DNA from 4 places in the Streptomyces sp. NPDC015532 genome. Region 2 is predicted to be linked to each of the others. Evidence: riboswitches for the same ligand, from Rfam matches in the RefSeq annotation. Region 2 holds a riboswitch; each other region holds the start of a gene.

Evidence for each region. A riboswitch is a leader RNA that binds a small molecule or an ion and turns the genes downstream of it on or off. The one in region 2 is predicted to bind S-adenosylmethionine.
Region 1: another riboswitch for S-adenosylmethionine. It lies ahead of ACF07B_RS24245 (putative leader peptide); the one in region 2 lies ahead of ACF07B_RS39310 (putative leader peptide).
Region 3: another riboswitch for S-adenosylmethionine. It lies ahead of thrC (threonine synthase); the one in region 2 lies ahead of ACF07B_RS39310 (putative leader peptide).
Region 4: another riboswitch for S-adenosylmethionine. It lies ahead of ACF07B_RS04380 (aminotransferase class V-fold PLP-dependent enzyme); the one in region 2 lies ahead of ACF07B_RS39310 (putative leader peptide).

Annotation. Positions count from the first base shown of each region.
Region 1 is NZ_JBIBSY010000008.1:155,335-158,561, reverse strand. Features, by position in the region: gene ACF07B_RS24250 (amino acid ABC transporter permease) at 1-1,003, opposite strand, end outside; gene ACF07B_RS24255 (amino acid ABC transporter ATP-binding protein) at 1-2, opposite strand, end outside; SAM riboswitch class IV at 1,488-1,632, shown strand; gene ACF07B_RS24245 (putative leader peptide) at 1,669-1,734, shown strand; gene ACF07B_RS24240 (glutathione S-transferase C-terminal domain-containing protein) at 1,846-2,637, shown strand; gene ACF07B_RS24235 (helix-turn-helix domain-containing protein) at 2,833-3,227, opposite strand, start outside.
Region 2 is NZ_JBIBSY010000022.1:31,569-34,795, reverse strand. Features, by position in the region: gene ACF07B_RS39320 (ABC transporter permease) at 1-137, opposite strand, end outside; gene ACF07B_RS39315 (ABC transporter substrate-binding protein) at 141-1,760, opposite strand; gene ACF07B_RS39310 (putative leader peptide) at 1,996-2,112, opposite strand; SAM riboswitch class IV at 2,149-2,262, opposite strand; gene ACF07B_RS39305 (sulfite oxidase) at 2,678-3,227, shown strand, end outside.
Region 3 is NZ_JBIBSY010000014.1:158,581-161,807, forward strand. Features, by position in the region: gene ACF07B_RS32880 (trehalose-6-phosphate synthase) at 1-458, opposite strand, end outside; gene ACF07B_RS32885 (glucosyl-3-phosphoglycerate synthase) at 537-1,481, opposite strand; SAM riboswitch class I at 1,687-1,843, shown strand; gene thrC (threonine synthase) at 1,859-3,157, shown strand; gene ACF07B_RS32895 (MoaD/ThiS family protein) at 3,154-3,227, shown strand, end outside.
Region 4 is NZ_JBIBSY010000001.1:1,038,428-1,041,654, reverse strand. Features, by position in the region: gene ACF07B_RS04380 (aminotransferase class V-fold PLP-dependent enzyme) at 1-1,295, opposite strand, end outside; SAM riboswitch class IV at 1,482-1,598, opposite strand; gene trpD (anthranilate phosphoribosyltransferase) at 1,684-2,748, opposite strand; gene ACF07B_RS04370 (cytochrome bc complex cytochrome b subunit) at 2,931-3,227, opposite strand, start outside.

The sequences.
Region 1 (3,227 bases), on a different contig from region 2:
ATATCGCCGTCTCCCTCTGGAACCGGGCCCGCACGTCACGCAGACCGTTCCGCGCCTTCTGCAACGGAGTCGGCGGCAGGGTGCGCAGCGCGCCCCGCGAGTAGTACCGCTCGACGTAGAACTGGATGACGGACACGACGCTGGTGAGGATCAGATACCAGGCGGTGGCCACGAGGAGCAGCGGCACAATGTCGCCCGGGTAGGTGCTGCCCATGCTCTGCACGGAGCCGAACAGGTCCAGCAGGGACACGTAGAAGACCAGCGAGGTGCCCTTGATCAGGCCGATCAGCTGGTTCACGTAGTTGGGGGTGATGGAGCGCAGCGCCTGCGGGAAGACGATCTTCCCGAACTGGTACCGCTTCGGCAGTCCCAGGGCGGAGGCCGCCTCGTGCTGGCCCTGGTCGACGGAGAGGAGCCCGCCGCGCACCACTTCGGAGGCGTACGCCGCTTCGTTCAGGCTCAGTCCGACGACGGCGACGGCCATGTCGGTGGCCAGGCGGGACTCGTCGAAGGTGAAGAACGCCGGCCCGAACGGAACGCCCACGCTCAACGTCTGGTACAGGGCACTGAAGTTGTAGAGGAACAGCAGGACCACGATCAGCGGCACCGACCGGAACAGCCAGGTGTAGACCCAGCTGACCGCGCGCAGCACCGGGCTCCGGGAGAGCCTGGCCAGAGCCAGCACGATGCCGCCGAGCAGGCCCAACACGGCGCTGTAGGCAGCCACTTCGAGGGTGATGAGCAGGCCGTCGAGGATGGTCGGACGGAAGAACCAGTACTGGAACCGATCCCACTGGTAGAAGGGGTTGGTCACCAGGCCGTGGGCGATCTGGGCGACCAGCACGAGCACGACGGCCGTGATGATCCAGCGGCCGGGACGCCGGAGCGGAAGGACCCGCTGGGCCGCCAGTGGCTTGGGCCCGGCGGGGAAGTCGGTACGGGGGATCGCCTCGGCGGGCGTCGCTGCTCCGAAGGACACAGCGCTGCCGGGAGGTTGACTCATGGAGAGCTCCAGCGGATTCGGACACCCCGGACCACGGAGCGGCAGCGCCACGCCGAGCCGGACGGCTCAGGGCGCGGCGAGGCGCGGGCACACGTGGAACGGGGGCTGGACGGGAAAGGACACATCGCGACAGCGGTGGTCGTCGAGGAGGAGAGCCGTCAGCCCGCGGTCGTCAAGGACCCGAAGGGGCCGTCAGCCTCGGCTGAGGGAGCGACACATGCCCGTACAGAGGGCGCTGTTGACACGCAGCAGGTCCACGGAGCGGTCGGCGCACAGCACATCACGGCCGAGGCGCCGCCATGCGGCCGTCCCGTCAGCTGTGTGCATCGCCGTCACCATTTCTTCTCCGGCCGAAAAGGCATCCTGTGGTGGGCCGCAGGTTAGGCCCGCGCCGAAAACAATGTCAATGCGGGTGACCACCAGGTGAGACCGCGCGTGCGGCCTCCTTGACGGCACAACAGAGCGCACCGAGACTGGCATGGACGGTCACGATTGTCAGCGCCCACGGTGCGGGTCCGCCCGCCCCAGTGGTCATCGGCCCCGGCCCGCTGACAGGCAACCCTTCCACCGCGACGGGGTGCCCCGGGTGACGACCGGGTCCCGCCGGTGCGGTGGGGCAAGTGCGGTCTCGCGTCTCGCGAGCCCCGAAGTCGGGACCGGTGGGAATGCCAAGGAACGGCTTGACGAGGCGCCTGCACATCGATCTGTTGCGTGTCTCCAGCGCTTACTGATTCGCGGCCGGTCCGTGCGATCCGGACCGGTGCGACCAGCGCAGTCAATCCGCATCCGGCCGCCGGTGCCCACAAAGCGGCGGTGGCTTCCTTCTTCCCCCAGGGAGAGTCATGCCCGAGACAGCTTCGCGCACGTCCAGCACTGCCAACGCACGCCCCTGTGAGCAGATTTCGTTCCCCTCGGCCCTTCGCCTCCAGCCGGCGGTGGCATCGTCCGCCCTCCCGCACCGCGTCGACAGCCGCATCGGTGTCGGTCTCGCCGGCGGCTTCTACCCGGCTCCGCACCGCTACGAGCTGTATCTGTCGCGGAGTTGTCCGTTCTCGCTGCGTATCGCCATCACCCTCGGCCTGCTCGGCCTGCGGGACTCGGTCGCCACGACGCTCCTGGCCGACCCCGCGCGGACACCCGACGCCTTCGCGTCGCTGCGCCGCGCCTACGAGGCCACCGAGTACCACTTCGACGGACCGCTCACCGCTCCCGCCCTGTGCGACCGGTGGAGCGGACGCATCGTCAGCAACCACCCGCCCGCCATCCTCCGCGATCTGGCCGGACTGTTCTCCGGTCACACCACGACGAGCCCGTCCGCGCTCCGCCCTCCGTCCCTCGCCGCCGACATCGAAGCGCTCCGCGATCTGCTGGACCGCGATGTCACCGCGTCCGCCCCGGCCTCGGAGCTCGCGGCGGCCCTGGACCTGCTGGACTGCCAACTCGCTTCGAAGCCCTACGTGTTGGGTGACACGCTCACGGCGGCGGACGTGGACGTGTGGACGGCTCTCACCGGGCTGGGCCCCTCCGGCGCCCTCGGCTCGCATCCCCGGCTCCTGGACTACGTACGCCGTCTCGGCGATCACCCCGCCTTCCGGCACGGCAGTGATGTGGTGCGCCCGACGGCGGACGTCTGACACTCCCGCCGAAGCGGGCGTGCCGGGCCGGCGGACGGTTCCGCGGGACGCTGAACGCCGGGCCGGAGACACCGGCCCGGCGGCCGCACGGATCACCAGGCGGAGAACCGGCGCGCATCCACGCCCGCCTGCGGCGGGCGGTTCTGCCTGATCGCCCGGCCGAAGGACCCTGCGGGCCGTGGCCCGCTTCGGGGTTCAGCCGCCGGCCCGCTCCACCGGAATCCACACCTCCGCGTCCGCGTGCGTACCGTCCTCGGACACCCGGGTGCGCGAGAGCGACGGGCCCGGCCGGCTCCGGTACGGGTTCGAGGGGAACCACTGCGTGTACACATCCCGCCAGAGGTGCTGGACCGCCGTCGGGAACGCGCCCGAGGACTCGAACACCGCCCACGTCCCCGGCCCGACGTCGAGGCTCTCCGAAGCCCCGGGCACCTCCGCGTCGCTCACCACCCCCTGGAAGTAGCCGATTTCGGTGCCCTCCGCATCGTCCGCGGAGTGGTTGCTGACGGCGGCCAGGACACCGCCGGGCTCCCCGTCCGCGTACTCCTGCCAGCGCCCCAGCGTCTCCTTGCCGATTCCTTTGACGAACT
Region 2 (3,227 bases):
CCCGAGTCCATTCCGGCACCGGCCATCGCCGTGACCGGGTCGCCCGGCAGGTAGTCCAGCACCAGGAACGACACGGTGTACGCCGCCCACAGCACCCCGACCGCCTGCGCGAGCCGCTTGACCACGTAGCCGCGCACGGATCAGCCGATCCAGGTGTCGTGCAACTGGATCCGGCTGGAGGCGTCGAAGGCCAGGCTGTGCACCTTCGTGGACAGGCCCAGCTGCGTCTGGAGCTCCACCACCGGCACGTTGTAGGCGTCGCGCACGATCGACCGCTGTGCCTGCGCCACCAGTTTGCTGCGCCCCGCCGGGTCGGTGGTCGCGGCCTGCGCCGACAGTGTCGTGTCCAGGCCGCTCGCCGGAACGCGGTAGAAGTTGGCCAGCTTCGTGGAGAAGGAGCTGCGCAGGATGTCGGGATCGGCGCGGGTGATGTTGCCCCACGTCGCGTCGAACGCGCCCGACTGCTGTGTCGGCGTCAGCTGGGTGAGCTGAAGCTGCTTGAGCGTCACCTGAACCCCGACAGCCTTAAGTTGCTGCTGTATCAGCTCCAACGCGGGCTGATTGGTGGCGGCGTTGGGAACCCAGTCGATCGTCAGGCTCAGCTTCCTGCCGCCCTTGGTGCGCGTGCCGTCGCCGGCCGCCTTCCAACCTGCCTGGTCCAGCAGGGACTTCGCCTTGGCCGCGTCGAAGGCCAGATCCGGGGCGAGGCTGGTGTAGTCGGGTGTGGTGTGGGCGAGGACGCTGGTCGCCGGCCGGGTGCCTGTGGGGAAGACGGTGTCGGCGATCTGCTTCCGGTCGATGGCCGACAGGATCGCCCGGCGGACCCTGGCGTCCTTCAGGAGGGGCCGCGCGTTGTTGAAGCCGAGTCCGAAGGCGATGCCGGGGTTGGCCCGCCGCTGGAGGGTGACCTGACCGCCCTTGAGCGCCGCCTCGTCGGCCCGGCCCACGCTGCCGATCGCGTCCACCTGGCCGGACCGGAGACTGCCGGCCCGTACGCCCGCTTCCGGCACGACCTTGAACACGAGCTTGTCCAGGTACGCCTCGCCCTTCTTGTCCCACCGTGAGGAGCCCCAGGCGTAGCCGTGGCGCTTGGCCAGGGTGAAGGACTGGTTCTGCACGTACTGCTTCAGCACGAAGGGCCCGGATCCGACCACCCCGTCACTGCACTTCTGCTGCGGTGACCGTTTCACGCTCGCCGAGGACTCGATCCCCAGGGAGTGGGTCGAAGTCGCCTGCAGGAACTGGGCGTTGGGCTGCTGGAAGGTGACCTTGACGGTGAGCGGGTCGACCACCGAGGTGCTCTTGACGCCGCTGAGGTAGCCCTCGGCCAGGGTGCCCAGGACACCGAGACGCGGAACCGCGTCGAAGTTGTCCTTGACGACCTGGGCGGTCAGCGGGGACCCGTCGCTGAAGGTGACACCCGAGCGCAGGTGGAAGGTGAACGCGGTCGCGTCGGTGCTGATGTCCCAGCTCTTCGCCAGCCACGGCACGATCTTGCCGGTCCTGGGATCCTGGTCCGTCAGGGAGTCCACGACCTGGCGCACCGAGTAGATCGTGTCGTTGCTGCCGACCTGCTGGGGGTCCACGCAGCCGGCGTCCGAACCCACGGCGAAGGTCAGGGTTCCGCCGGCCCGCGGCTTGCCGCCCCCGGCGCCGGAGCCGTCGGCCCCCGACCCGCAGGCCGTCAGCAGCACACTGGTGGTGAGAAGGGCGGCGAACGCCGCCCGACGGGGAGATCTGAAATCCGGACGTGCTCTCACGGAGGGTGCTCCTCTTTGTGTCGCCCGGCACGGGGCACGACCACGCACAGGCGTGCGGGCCCGGTCGGCGCGATGCCGTGACGGGGAATGCCCTGCGGGCAGGGGCCGGGCGGAAGGCGGATCAGAAGGATCAGGAAGAAGCGGGAGCCGGGCGGGGACACCTGCCCCGACGACTGGTCACGGACGTGGACCGTCGGTGGGCAAGCCCGTCAGCGCTCCGCTGCGGAAGGGGCCGTCAGGCCTGACAGAAGCAGCTGGTCGAGCGCTTCAGATCGATGTGGCGTCGGCGCGCCAGCCGGGAGAACACCATGGCGACGGAGAAGGAGGCACGAGGGTCATCACCGTGTCGCACAGCGGTCCTCCTCCCATCTCCGGCCCCGGTCATGGGGCCACGCGCTTGCGCGGATCGTCGCTGATCCCGCCGGGCTTTCACCTGGAGCACCCCACCGCGCGGGAGGGTTGCCGGTCAGCAAGCCAGGGCTTGACGCTGACACTCGATGCCGTTGGTGATCGTACGGAGCGGTTCTGACGTACGTCAATGGCGGCACCGGACTCCGCCGGTGAGCACGGGCCGGCCGCCCCCATGCCGGGGATACGGGGCCGGGGCGTCGCGGCCGCCCCGTCAACCGACCTGTCTGGAAGCCGGGTTCACCGGCACGAAGGCTCCGTTGACGCCTTCCGCCCCGTGTGCTTTCATCCCGCCATGCCGAAGTCGGAACCTCTGACCCGCCGCCGCGCCGTGGACCTCGTCCGTGTCGCCGCCGCGTTGTGTCGGACGACCGGCTGACCCCGCGCTTCCGCGAACTTCCGCTCCGGACAAGCCGGTCGAGCACATTCCGGTCGATCTCGCCTATGCCCGCGCCGACTTGCCGCCGAGCCCTCTCGTTCCTCTCGCCCCGTCATGACGAGGACCCGCCATGCCTTCGCCCACGCCCGCCGGCCGACGCTACGAAACCGAGTACGACCGCCGCAGACTGCGCCAGTGGCTCGCCGGTGAGGCCAGAGCGGAGGGGGTCACCCGCCGTCGGCTGCTCACCCTGCTCACCGCGGCCGCCGCCGGAAGCGCACTCGGCACTCCGCGGCCCGCCCACGCCGCCGACCGACCGATCGTCAAACCGCTGCCCCCCGAGTGGTTCATCGAGCGCGGCACCAACGCCGAGACCCGCTGGGAGGCGCTGCGCGGAACCGGCCACCACACCCCCAACGACCTGTTCTTCGTGCGGAACCACACCGCCACACCCGTCCTGAACGCCGACGACTGGCGGCTGCGGCTGTGGGGGAGCGGGTTGCGCGGCGACCGCGGCGAGGACCGTCCCGTGGAGTTCGGCTACGACGATCTGCGCGCACTGCCGGCCGTCACCCGGACCGCGTTCGTCGAATGCGCCGGGAACGGCCGCTCCTTCTACACGACGCAACAGGGGGAGACGGTCACCGGTACCGCCTGGACCCTGGGAGCGATCGGCGTCG
Region 3 (3,227 bases), on a different contig from region 2:
CACAGGTGGTAGTCCTGGACGAGCACGGCCGCGCCCTCGGCCGCCTCCTCGGCCAGTGCCTCGGCGAAGGCACGGTTGTAGGTCCGGTACGACTCCCACTGGCGCCGGAACTCCGCGTCGAAGACCGGCTCCAGCGGGGTCTGGTAGAGCATGTGGTGGACGAACCACAGCACGGAGTTGGCGATGCCGTTGTACGCGTCGGCGTGCACCTCGGCGTCGACGGCCAGCATGCGCACGCCGTCCTCGCCGACCCCGCGCCGGACCGCCTCGCGGTCGCCGTCGCCGAGCGCCGAGCACACCCACAGGGCGCCCGCGTCCGGCCCGATCGCCGAGAGTCCGGAGACGAGCCCGCCGCCGCCGCGCCGGGCGTGCAGCGAGTCGTCCTCCCGTACCTCGTAGGTGACCGGGCCGCGGTTGGAGGCGACCAGGATGTGGTGAGCACCGTGCGTTGAAGCCATGCCTCGAAACCTAGCCCCGTGTCGAAACGCTCAAACGCGCCCCTTCGGCCGTATGTGATCGCGGCCGTCGGGGCCGGTCTAGGCGGCCCTGCGCCGCTGGTACTCGGAGATTTCGCTCATCGGCGGCCTTTCCTCCGTGTCCACCGAGTACGTGCGCGGCTGGAAACCGTCCCGGCCGCGCTCGAACTGGGTGAGGGCGGGGCGGATCAGATGGCCGCGCGCGAGCCGGAGCTGTGCGGTGCGGTAGATCGCTGCGGCCATGCGGCCCAGGGCCTGGCCGTCCTGGTGGCGGTGCTTGCGCACCCCGACGTCGACCTGGGCGAGGGCGTCCAGGCCCACCAGGTGCAGGGCGTCGACCAGCATGCCCAGTTCGACGCCGTAGCCGACGGGGAAGGGGAGCTGTTCGAGCAGCGAGCGGCGGGCGGCGTACTCGCCGCCGAGCGGCTGGACGAAGCCCGCGAGCTGCGGCCAGTGCATGTTCAGCAGGGGGCGGGCCATCAGCTCGGTGACCCGGCCGCCCTGTCCCGAGGCGCCGCCCAGCGGGCGGTCGTACATGGCCTTGACCAGATCTACGCCGGGGTCGGTGAGCAGCGGGCCCACGATCCCGGTGACGAAGTCGGACGAGAACTCCTTGAGGTCCGCGTCGATGAAACAGACGATGTCCCCGCTCGTCACGAGCAGAGACCGCCACAGCACCTCGCCCTTGCCCGGCACGGCCGGGATCCGCGGGAGGATGTCGTCGCGGTGCACGACCCTCGCGCCCGCCGCGGCGGCGACCGCGGCGGTGCGGTCGGTCGAGCCGGAGTCGACGACGACGATCTCGTCGACGAGCGGCACCTGCTGCATCAGGTCGTGGCGGATGATCGCCACGATCTCGCCGACGGTCTCCTCCTCGTTGAGCGCGGGCAGCACCACACTGACCGTCGATCCCGTGATGCGTTTCGCGGCCATGATCTTGTGGAGCGGGCGGTCGGTCACGGACCAGGAGCGTGTGCTCAGCCAGCTTTCGACGTCTTTCAGCACGGTCTGCGGCTCCTCACTGTCTGATCACACGCTCTCATCGGCGTGCCCGCTGCGGCCAGCGGCAGATCGATTGCCGTCGTCTCGCGGTTCGGACGACTATCTCAACTGTCCTGGCCTTCGGTTACAGTCTTGAACAACGCGGATGACCATCGCATGTCCTGGATCGTCGGTACGTATCGCGTTCAACAGTTCAACAATCAAATACCGCTCATCCAGAGGGGCAGAGGGATACGGCCCGATGAAGCCCCGGCAACCCTCCAGCCGGTCTCGTACCGATCGATGTCGATCGCGTCGCGAGGCTCCCGGCTCGGGAAGGTGCCAAATCCGTCTCGCGGCGAAGTGCGCCGTGAGGAAGATGAGGAAAGGGCCTCGCCTCCATGGCTGCGCAGACAGTTGCAAGTACCACGAACTCCGCCGAAGCGGTCGACCTCGGCCCGGCCACGGCGCTTTCCTGCCGCGAGTGCGGACACCGCGTCCCGCTCGGCCCGGTCTTCGCCTGTGAGGAGTGTTTCGGCCCGCTGGAGATCGCCTACGACTTCTCGGCCTACGAGACCGAAGAACTCCGCAAGCGCATCGAAGCGGGACCCGCGAACATCTGGCGCTACGCGCCGCTGCTGCCCGTCCCCGCGGACGTGGCGGATAAGCCGAACATCAACCCGGGCTGGACCAAGCTCGTCCAGGCCGACAACCTGGCCCGTGAGCTCGGTGTCGACGCCGGAAAGCTCTTCGTCAAGGACGACTCCGGCAACCCGACGCACTCCTTCAAGGACCGCGTCGTCGCCCAGGCCATCGAAGCGGCCCGTGTCTTCGGCTTCACGACTCTCTCCTGCTCCTCCACCGGCAACCTCGCCGGCGCCGTCGGCGCCGCGGCGGCCCGCGCCGGCTTCCGCTCCTGCGTGTTCATCCCGCACGACCTGGAGCAGGGCAAGGTCGTCATGGCCGCGGTCTACGGCGGAGAGCTCGTCGGCATCCAGGGCAACTACGACGACGTGAACCGCTTCTGCTCCGAGCTGATCGGCGACCCGGCCGGCGAGGGCTGGGGCTTCGTCAACGTCAACCTGCGGCCCTACTACGCCGAGGGCTCCAAGACGCTGGCGTACGAGATCTGCGAGCAGCTCGGCTGGAGGCTCCCCGACCAGCTCGTCGTGCCGATCGCCTCCGGCTCCCAGCTCACGAAGATCGACAAGGGACTCCAGGAACTGATCAAGCTCGGACTGGTCGAGGACAGGCCCTACAAGATCTTCGGCGCCCAGGCCGAGGGCTGCTCCCCGGTCTCCGTCGCCTACAAGGCCGGCCACGACGTCGTACGGCCGCAGAAGCCGGACACCATCGCCAAGTCGCTCGCCATCGGCAACCCCGCGGACGGGCCGTACGTGCTCGACATCGCGCGGCGCACCGGCGGCGCGGTGGAGGACGTGAACGACGAGCAGATCGTCGACGCGATCAAGCTGCTCGCGCGCACCGAGGGCATCTTCGCGGAGACGGCCGGTGGCGTGACCGTCGGCGTCACCCGCAAGCTGATCGAGAACGGTCTCCTCGACCCGGCCCTCACCACGGTCGTGCTGAACACCGGCGACGGCCTCAAGACCCTGGACGCGGTGGCCTCGGACACCGGGCTGACCGCGACCATCCGCCCGAACCTCGACTCCTTCCGAGAGGCTGGCCTCGCATCATGAGCGTCAACGTCCGCATCCCCACCATCCTGCGCACCTACACCGGTGGCGCCGCCGAGGTGACGGCCGAGGG
Region 4 (3,227 bases), on a different contig from region 2:
TCGCGCACCGCGCGCACGAAACGCTCGACGTGCTCGTCGGGGGTACCGGCGCCGAAGCTGACGCGGATGGCGTTGAGGGACTTCTCGCCCGGCGCCGCCTCGGGGGCGCCGCACTCCCCCTGGGTCTGAGGGTCGCTGCCGAGCAGCGTGCGGACGAGCGGGTGGGCGCAGAAGAGGCCGTCGCGGACACCGATGCCGTACTCGGCGGAGAGCGCGGCGGCGAAGTGCGAGCTGTTCCAGCCCTCGACGACGAAGGAGATGACGCCGACCCGCGGGGCGTCGTCGCCGAAGAGGGAGAGGACCCGGACCTCGGGGACCTCGGCGAGGCCCTCGCGGACGGTACGGATCAGGTGCCGCTCCCGGGCGAGAAGGCTGTCGAAGCCCTCCTCGGTGAGCGCCTTGCAGGCCGAGGCGATCGCGTAGGCCCCGATGACGTTCGGCGAGCCGGCCTCGTGCCGGGCGGCGCTGTCGTGCCACTCCACGTCCACGCCGCCGTCCACGCGCCGGGTGACCTTGCGGCTGGCCCCGCCGCCCGCGAGGTACGGGTCGGCCTCGCGCAGCCAGTCGGAGCGGCCCGCGAGGACACCGGAGCCGAACGGCGCGTACAGCTTGTGCCCGGAGAACGCGACCCAGTCGACGTCGAGGTCCTGGACCGACACCGGGTGGTGCGGGGCGAGCTGCGCGGCGTCGAGGACGATGCGCGCGCCGTGGGCGTGCGCGGCGGCGGCCAGTTCCCGCACCGGCCACAGCTCCCCGGTGACGTTCGAGGCGCCGGTGACGCAGACCAGGGCCGGTCCGTAAGGGTCGCGGGCGGCGAGGGCGTGCTCCAGGGTGGCGACGGCCTCGTCCGGGGTCCGCGGGGCGTTCAGGTAGGTCACCCGGGCGTCGCGCCAGGGCAGCAGCGAGGCGTGGTGCTCGGTCTCGAAGACGAAGACCTGGCAGTCGGCCGGGAGCGCGGCGGCGAGCAGGTTGAGCGAGTCGGTGGTGGAGCGGGTGAAGACCACCTGGTCACCGGCGCGGCAGCCGAGGAACTCCTCGACGGTCCTGCGGGCGTTCTCGAAGAGGTCGGTGGAGAGCTGCGAGAGGTAGCCGGCACCCCGGTGGACGCTGCCGTAGTAGGGCGCGTACGCGGCCACGTCGTCCCACACCCGCTGGAGGGCGGGCGCGCTGGCGGCGTAGTCGAGGGCCGCGTAGGTCACCTCGCCGCCGGTGACGAGCGGGACGGTGACATCCCGGCCCAGAACGGCCAGGGGGGCACAAACGGTCTGGTCGGCGGCAGCGGTGGAGACAGACATGGCGAGCTCCTGTGAGAGGCAGGCGGGATCACCGCGCGAGCCGGCCGCCCGGAGGCAGGGCTCGGCGCAGGAGAAGGTGAAAGGGGTGTGGAGGCGGGGCTCTACGCCCTAGCGCATTCGCTTGCTCACAGAAGGCTCCCTCGAACGACCAGGACCCCTGGTTGCGTCCGCCCGATGGGCGGGAGGGGTCCGCGCTTGCCGTAGGCCTCGCTGCCTACGACCTGGTCTTCACCCGGGGCACCCCGCCACGGACGGAGGGTTGCCGGACAGCCGGCCGGGGCCTGATGGCTGTCACTCATGACCTGATACAGCATCTTGCCAGAGGATCTTCCCCGCGCAAGACGTCGTCCGGATTCTGGACCACGTCCCGCGCGGGGTCTCACGCCGGTCAGGCGTTGCTGGCGGCCACCCAGCGCTCCAGGGTGCGCTTCGCGGCGCCGGAGTCGATCGACTCGGCCGCCTTCGCCATGCCGTCGCGGAGCTGGTCCGCGAGCGGCGCGCCGGTCGGCGACAGGGCCACCAGGGCCGCCGCCGAGTTCAGCAGGACCGCGTCCCGTACGGGCCCCCGCTCGCCGTCCAGGACGCGCCGGGCGACCTCCGCGTTGTACGAGGCGTCGGCGCCGCGCAGAGCCTCCACCGGGACGATGTCGAGCCCGACGTCGCGGGGGTCGAAGCGTTCCTCGGTGACCTTGCCGTCGCGGACCACCCAGACGTGGGAACCCGCCGTGGTGGTCAGTTCGTCGAGGCCGTCGTCACCGCGGAAGACGAGCGAGGAGTTGCCGCGCTCGGCGAACACGCCCGCCACGATGGGCGCCATCCGGAGATCGGCGACGCCGACCGCCTGGGCCTTCACCCGCGCCGGGTTGGTCAGCGGCCCGAGCACGTTGAACGTTGTCCGGATGCCCAACTGGCCGCGGGCCGCCGCCACATGACGCAGCGCCGGGTGGAACTTGACCGCGAAGCAGAAGGTGATCCCGGCCTCCTCCGCCACCTCGGCCACCCTCTTCACCGGCAGGTGGAGATTGACGCCGAGCTTCTCCAGGACGTCGGAGGAACCGGACGCGGAGGACGCGGCCCGGTTGCCGTGCTTGACGACCTTGGCGCCGGCGCCGGCCACCACGATCGAGGACATCGTGGAGATGTTGACGGTCTTCGCGCCGTCGCCGCCCGTTCCGACGATGTCGACGGTGTGTCCGGGCACCTCGATCACATTGGCGTGCTCGTACATCGCCCGGACGAGTCCGGCGATCTCCTGGACGGTCTCGCCCTTGGCCCGCAGGGCCACCACGAACCCGGCGATCTGCGCGTCGGTCGCCTCGCCGCGCATGATGCGGTCCATCGCCCAGGCCGTGTCGTCCGCGCTCTGGTCGCGGCCTTCGAGCAGGCCGTTCAGTACCGCGGGCCAGGAACGGCCCGCCGCGGTGTCGCCTCCAGCGGGGTTCACAGCGCTCATGGTCGCTCCTGGTTCGTAGGTCACGCGGTCGTGGGTGACACGGCGTGGGGTGAGGCGGTCGTGGGTGACGCGGGGTGGATCGCCCGCGGCACCGGGTGAGTCCACCCTATCCAGCCCGGGGGACGGCAAAGAGCCCCGTCCGTGTCATGGACGGGGCTCCTGCCGTGGCGAACAGCCGGGGATCAGTGGTGGCCGTGGCCGCTCGTGATCTCCTTGTACTCCTCGACGGTGGGCTTGGGGATCTGGCCTTCCTCCCCGTAGAAGCCCTCGCTCATCTTGGCGCGCAGCTTCTGCGCGCCCGAGACCTTGCGCTCGACACCGTTCTCGTCGACCGTCGGGCCGATCTCGGCCGGCTTGTACTGCTCGTGCGCCGTGAGCGTGTGCAGCGCGTCCTGGCTGAGCGGCTCGTGGACCTCGATGAACTCACCGTGCGGCAGGCGCTTGATGATGCCCGACTCGCGGCCGTGCAGCACCTTGTC